Regions from separate parts of the Mesorhizobium sp. P2_C4 genome, predicted to be linked through region 2. Evidence: predicted binding sites of a transcription regulator. Region 2 holds the regulator's gene; the other holds the start of a gene.
What was found. Region 2 encodes HrcA, which represses chaperone genes, less so after heat shock. Its sites were predicted from a motif close to GTTAGCACTCNCNNNNNGNGAGTGCTAAC; they were not measured.
Positions count from the first base shown of each region.

Region 1 (3,473 bases), on a different contig from region 2:
AAACCGCAGTGCTGGCCGGGCGAGAAACACGGCGACACGCGAATGCCGCCGTCTGAACCTCACAGCTCACACAAACAAAAAGGGCGCCTTTCGGCGCCCTTTCCGTATTTGAAGGCTGATGGATGCGTGGATTAGAAATCCATACCGCCCATGCCGCCCATGCCGCCGCCGCCCATGCCGCCAGGCATGCCGCCGCCAGCTGCTTCCTTCTTCGGAGCTTCGGCGATCATGGCTTCGGTGGTGACCAGCAGGCCGGCGACCGAGGCCGCGTCCTGCAGAGCCGTGCGAACGACCTTCACCGGATCGACGATACCCATGGCGATCATGTCGCCATATTCGCCGGTCTGGGCGTTGTAGCCGAAGGTGGCGCCCTTGTTCTCAAGGATCTTGCCGGCAACGATCGAAGCTTCCGCACCGGCGTTGGCAGCGATCTGGCGGGCCGGAGCCTGCAGAGCGCGACGCACGATGTTGATGCCGGCGGTCTGGTCGGAGTTTGCGCCGGTTGCCTTGATGGTCAGCGAAGCGCGCAGCAGGGCGACGCCGCCGCCGGGAACGATGCCTTCTTCGACGGCCGCACGGGTCGCGTTGAGGGCGTCATCGACGCGGTCCTTCTTTTCCTTGACTTCGATCTCGGTCGCACCGCCGACGCGGATCACCGCAACGCCGCCGGCGAGCTTCGCCAGACGTTCCTGCAGCTTCTCCTTGTCGTAGTCCGAGGTGGTCTCCTCGATCTGCTGCTTGATCTGGGCAACGCGGCCCTGGATCTCGGCCTTCTTGCCGGCGCCGTCGACGATGGTGGTGTTCTCCTTGGAGATCGACACCTTCTTGGCGCGGCCGAGCATGTTGAGGCCGACGTTCTCGAGCTTGATGCCGAGGTCTTCCGAGATGACCTGGCCACCGGTGAGGATGGCGATGTCTTCCAGCATGGCCTTGCGGCGATCACCGAAGCCCGGCGCCTTGACGGCAGCGATCTTCAGGCCGCCACGCAGCTTGTTGACGACGAGCGTGGCCAGGGCCTCGCCTTCGACGTCTTCCGAGATGATGACCAGCGGCTTCGAGGTCTGCACGACAGCCTCGAGGATCGGCAGCATGGCCTGCAGGTTGGAGAGCTTCTTCTCGTGGAGGAGAATGTAGGCGTCTTCCAGATCCGCAACCATCTTGTCGGCGTTGGTGACGAAGTAGGGCGAGAGGTAGCCGCGGTCGAACTGCATGCCTTCGACGACTTCGAGTTCGGTCTCGGCGGTCTTGGCTTCCTCGACGGTGATGACGCCTTCATTGCCGACCTTCTGCATCGCTTCCGCGATCATCGAGCCAACCGAGGAGTCGCCATTGCCGGCGATGGTGCCGACCTGGGCAACCTCTTCCGAGGTCTTGATCTTCTTGGCGTTCTTGATCAGCGTCGCGACGACGTCGGCAACGGCGAGATCGATGCCGCGCTTCAGGTCCATCGGGTTCATGCCGGCGGCAACCGCCTTGTGGCCTTCCTGGACGATCGACTGCGCCAGAACGGTCGCGGTCGTGGTGCCGTCGCCGGCGATGTCGTTGGTCTTCGAAGCAACTTCGCGGACCATCTGCGCGCCCATGTTTTCGAACTTGTCTTCAAGCTCGATTTCCTTGGCGACGGTGACGCCGTCCTTGGTGATGCGCGGGGCGCCGAACGACTTGTCGATGACGACGTTGCGGCCCTTGGGGCCGAGCGTGACCTTCACCGCGTCGGCGAGGATGTTGACGCCGCGCAGCATGCGCTCACGGGCGTCGCGGGAGAATTTTACGTCTTTGGCAGCCATGTTTTAGCTCCTGGCAGGGGCTTGGGATCAAGCCCGAAAATTCAGTTGACGGTGAGGCCGATAATCAGCCGATGATGCCCATGATGTCGGATTCCTTCATGATCAGAAGGTCTTCGCCATTGAGCTTGACTTCGGTGCCGGACCACTTGCCGAACAGGATGCGGTCGCCAGCCTTGACGTCCAGGGGGACCAGCTTGCCGGCTTCGTCGCGGGCGCCGGAACCAACGGCGATGATCTCGCCTTCCTGCGGCTTTTCCTTCGCCGTATCCGGGATGATGATCCCGCCGGCGGTCTTGGATTCGGATTCGACCCGGCGAACGACCACGCGGTCATGAAGCGGGCGGAACTTCGACTTTGCCATTTTTTCTTCCTCGAATGAGAACGGTGAGAACAGTTCCTCCATCCGGCGGCGCCGGACGTATGAGTTAGCACTCACCAAAGGCGAGTGCTAACGTGGCGCTGAAATAGGCGCGCGGCCGGCGAGAGTCAAGGCGCGGGGGGCTTTCGATGCGTGGGAAATTTCGCGTTCTTCCGCTGGCTAAAGAAACAGCCGCAACTGGGTGTGAATGATCGACCGGTAATCCTCGAGGGTTCGGCGGCCTTCCTTTTCGTCCTGGGTCAGTGCCAGACGCACGACGCCGCCGGCAAGCTGAAAGAACAGGAAAACCACGCGGGCGAACTGTTCGCGCTTCTCCGGCTGCAGGAGAGGGCCCACCCGATCGCAGAACAGTTTCGCCTGCTGCCGGGTCTCGGCGATGTCGAGATGCTGCAGCGCCTTGTCGGCCTGGATCGCATTCTGCAGATCTTGGATGGCGGGGTCTTCGGCGACGCGGCGGTAATAGTCGTCGAGCAGGCGGTCCGCTGCCGCGACCACATCGTCTCGCCCGCGAATCTCGGCGATGATCGTGCCGAAGCGCATGCGGCTGACTTCGGAGAACCGCTCATAGAGCATCGCCAGGATCGCCGATTTGTTGGGGAAGTAGTGGTAGACGGTGGCGATCGGCCCGCCCGCCAGCATGCCAACTTCCTTCATGGTGACGGCGTCGATGCCCTTTTCGCCGATCAGCCGCATGGTCGTCGCCAGGATGGCGTCGATGCGCTCCCGGCTGCGCTCCTGCTTCGGCATGCGCCTCGGCTCGGTCACTGTCCGGCTTGCTTCTTTCATGCGCCAGATCTCCCGCGGCAGCCCCAAATTCATGCTTGACAAAAAATATGATCAAGTATCAGCTTTGAGGATTGCTGACAGGTTGTCAGATTTTTTGAAGCACGGCAAGGACGCTGGGGAGGAGCCTGTGACGTTAGCAAACGCTGAGCACAATGCCGATTGGCTGGTCGGCAACCCGACCGGCGGCCAGCTTGCCTCGGCGTTGTGGATCGGTTCGGTCGGCCTGCTCATCCTCGGGCTGCAACCGGTGCTGCTCGGCGCGCTCTACACCGAGGGGCATGTCAGCGGCGACGAACTGGCTCTGGTGGCCACGGCCGAGATGATCGCCATTGCCATCGGTTCGGCGGTGGTGGCGATGCTGCTGTCGGCGCACAATATGCGCTGGAAAAGTGCTGCGCTTTTGCTCCTGCTGGCGCTGGCGAATTTGTGGACGGCCTATGCGGTCAGCGCCGGCTTGCTGATATCAGTGCGCGCTGTCGCCGGGCTGGCCGAAGGGGGCCTTGTGGCGGTCGCCACCGAAC
Region 1 covers NZ_JBFUDT010000005.1:296,867-300,339, forward strand. The annotation lists gene AC1DX6_RS21710 (TetR/AcrR family transcriptional regulator) at 1-56, shown strand, start outside; gene groL (chaperonin GroEL) at 132-1,787, opposite strand; gene groES (co-chaperone GroES) at 1,852-2,148, opposite strand; gene AC1DX6_RS21725 (TetR/AcrR family transcriptional regulator) at 2,326-2,952, opposite strand; gene AC1DX6_RS21730 (MFS transporter) at 3,080-3,473, shown strand, end outside.
Region 1: groES (co-chaperone GroES) is a predicted target of HrcA. The motif match lies at 2,212-2,240, and genes of this name have one in related genera.

Region 2 (3,473 bases):
CGGCTCCGGCAGGCCATATGCCTTGGCCGACTTCGCCTCAAAACCGAACGGCCCCATCAGATCGGCGAATTCGCGCAATTTGCCTTCATTATGGCTGGCAACGACGATCTTCTTGCCATCGAGAGAATGCATCAAAGGCCCCAGATTCTTGGCTCGGCGAATTCGATCGAATTGCCCGAGGGGTCGCGAATATAGATCGAGCGGCCGCCTTGCGGCCATTCGAACTCGCTTTCTATGGCGATCTTTTTCGCCCCGAGATGCGCCCTCCAGCGCACCATCTCGTCGGCACTCGCCGCAAAGCAGAGATGGCCATCGCCAACCGTGCCGTGCGGCGGCACCTTCAGCCGTGCATCGGGCGCCGGCGGGATTTTGGTCGCCTCGGCGTTGAAGATGAGCAGCACACCGGAACCGCAGCGGAAGAAGATGTGCCTGCCGTCGACCTTGCCGAGCGGTTCAAGCCCGAGCACGTCGGCGTAAAATGCTTCCGCGGCAGCCAGATCGGTGACGTAGAGGGCCGATTCGAGGATGGCGGAAGGTTTCATGGAAAGCCTATGCGACCGCCATCTGCTGCAGGCTGACCAGCCGCTGAATGCCTTTCTTGGCCAGGCCCATCAGTGCCGCAAACTGGTCCTCGGAGAAAGGCTCGCCCTCGGCGGTGCCCTGGATCTCGACGATGCCGCCCTTGCCGGTCATGACGAAATTGGCGTCGGTGCCGGCCGAGGAATCCTCGACATAGTCGAGATCGATGACCGGCTGGCCGTCATGGATGCCGCAGGAGATCGCCGCGACATGGTCTTTCAGCACCTTGGCGACGCTGGCCATCTGCCTTGCTTCCATCCAGCGCAGGCAGTCGTAGAGCGCCACCCAACCGCCGGTGATCGAAGCGGTACGGGTGCCGCCATCGGCCTGGATGACATCGCAGTCGACGGTGATCTGCTGCTCGCCCAGCGCCTGCAGGTCGACAACGGCGCGCAGCGAGCGGCCGATCAGCCGCTGGATTTCCAGCGTGCGGCCGCCTTGCTTGCCGGCGGAGGCCTCGCGGCGCATGCGCTCACCGGTCGAGCGCGGCAGCATGCCATATTCCGCCGTCACCCAGCCCTTGCCGGAATTGCGCATCCAGCCCGGCACCTTTTCCTCGAGGCTCGCCGTGCACAGCACATGCGTGTCGCCGAATTTCACCAGGCACGAGCCTTCGGCGTGCTTGGAGACGCCGCGCTCGAAGGAGATGGCGCGCATTTCGTCGAATTGGCGTTTGGAAGGGCGCATTCAGGCTGTTTTCCTATGTTTTTCGGAATCGTGGCCGGCTTGTAACCGCATGGGGCCCATGGCGCAAAGGAAAATGGCCGGACACAGACACCGGGTTGCGCGGGTGCTGGTGAAGTCTATATCCTTTAGCCGGAGGTTTTTGGCTCGAATGACCAAGGCAGTCGCCGAACCCAGTTTGCTGTCGCCCGCGCTGCAGTCGCTCGACATGCGTTCGCGCGATATCTTTCGGCGCATCGTCGATTCCTACCTGAAGGACGGCGAACCTGTGGGATCGCGCAGCCTGTCGCGCATCCTGCCATCGTCGCTGTCGCCGGCGACCATCCGCAATGTGATGAGCGACCTCGAGCATCTCGGCCTGATCTACGCCCCGCACATTTCCGCCGGCCGCTTGCCAACCCAAGCCGGGCTGCGGTTTTTCGTCGATGCCTTCATGGAACTGGGCGATCTCTCCGACGAGGAGCGCCGCATCATCGAGGCGCAGGTGCGCGCCTCCGGCTCGGGCGCGACGCTGGAACACATGCTGACCGAAGCCAGCCAGATGCTGTCCGGCATGTCGCGCGGCGCTGGCCTGGTGCTGACCGCCAAGAACGAGGTGGCGCTCAAGCACATCGAATTTATCCAGCTGGAGCCGACCAAGGCGTTGGCTGTGCTGGTGTCGCAGAACGGCGATGTCGAAAACCGTGTCATCGACCTGCCAGCCGGCGTCACCGTCTCGCAATTGCATGAAGCCTCCAACTTCCTCAACGCCCACATCCGCGGCCGCACGCTGGCCGAGGCGCGGGTCGAGATCGCCCGCATCAAGGAAGAGACCAAGGCAGCACTCGACACGCTGTCGCAGGACCTGGTCGAAAAGGGCCTGGCTGTGTGGGCCGGCGCCGACAGCGGCCTGCCGGCGCGTCTCATCGTGCGCGGCCGCGCCAATCTGCTCGAAAACGTCACCGCCCACGCCGATATCGAGCTGCTCAGGCATCTGTTCGAGGACATGGAGACGCAGGACGGGCTGATCCAGCTGCTCGACCTGGCCGAGGAGGGCTCCGGCGTGCGCATCTTCATCGGCTCGGAAAACAAGCTGTTTTCGCTGTCGGGCTCGTCGCTGGTCGTCGCGCCCTATCGCGACAAGGACGCCCGCGTCATCGGCGCTCTCGGCGTCATCGGTCCGACCCGGCTGAATTACGCCCGCATCGTGCCGATGGTCGACTATACGGCGCAGCTTATTTCCCGCATGCTGCGCTAGGTGTGTTGGTATTCCTGTGATGCCGACCTGCAAACGGCGGGTTCCTGCGCTTCCGGTGCTCACGTACGAAAAGTACGCTCCGCTCCGGTTCTCGGAAGCCACCGTTTTCGGCTCGGCCTGACCTGAATCTCGACACACCTCGTGCCAAATCGAAGAACAGGCTGCGCAAGGAGAAAAAGAATGGCTTTCGAAGAGATCAAGGCGCAGATCAGCCTGTTGCTCGAAGAGATGGTCAACCAGCCGGAGGATCAGCATGAAGTGCAGGAACAGCTGCGCGAGAAGCTGAGGGAAATGCGGGCGATGGGCCTGCCGCTGCCGGCCGATCTGGTTCAGCTGGAAAAGCGCCTCGATGATGATTTCTACGCCGCCGGGACCTGAGCTGCCGATACCGCGCGCTAAACGTTGAGGCGGAACGATTGTCGGGCCGGTTCGTTCAACCGTTTCGACGCCACCTTGAGGTCAATATGATCCGATTTGCCGGTCTGACGGCCATTTCCGCCGCCTTGTTTTTCGCCATGGCGGCATTTGCCGAGGCGGATCAGCCGCTGCTGAAAGGCGAAGCCGCCTTTGGCGACTGGAGGGACGACAGGCCGGGCGTGCGGCGCTTGATCCGGCCTGAGGATCTGCAGGCGCCCTTCTCTACCGAATCCGCATCCAACGGCGCCGGCCTGGCGGACCGGCCGGAAGACGCCAATCCGATCATGGCGCCGGGCTTTTCGGCCGAGATGATCGCCTCGGGCATCGCCAGCCCGCGCGTCGTGCGCGTCGCGCCCAATGGCGATCTGTTCGTCGCCGACAGCAGGGCCAGCCAGATTCGCGTCTACCGTCTTACGCATGGCAGCGCCAAACCCGCCGAGGAAGCGATCTTCGCCAACGGCCTCACCCAGCCCTATGGTATCGCCTTCTATCCCCAGGGAGACAATCCGCAATGGATCTATGTCGCCAACAGCAACAGCGTCGTTCGCTTTGCCTA
Region 2 covers NZ_JBFUDT010000001.1:198,680-202,152, forward strand. The annotation lists gene rdgB (RdgB/HAM1 family non-canonical purine NTP pyrophosphatase) at 1-132, opposite strand, end outside; gene AC1DX6_RS01045 (VOC family protein) at 132-542, opposite strand; gene rph (ribonuclease PH) at 550-1,266, opposite strand; gene hrcA (heat-inducible transcriptional repressor HrcA) at 1,415-2,500, shown strand; gene AC1DX6_RS01060 (hypothetical protein) at 2,681-2,878, shown strand; gene AC1DX6_RS01065 (PQQ-dependent sugar dehydrogenase) at 2,965-3,473, shown strand, end outside.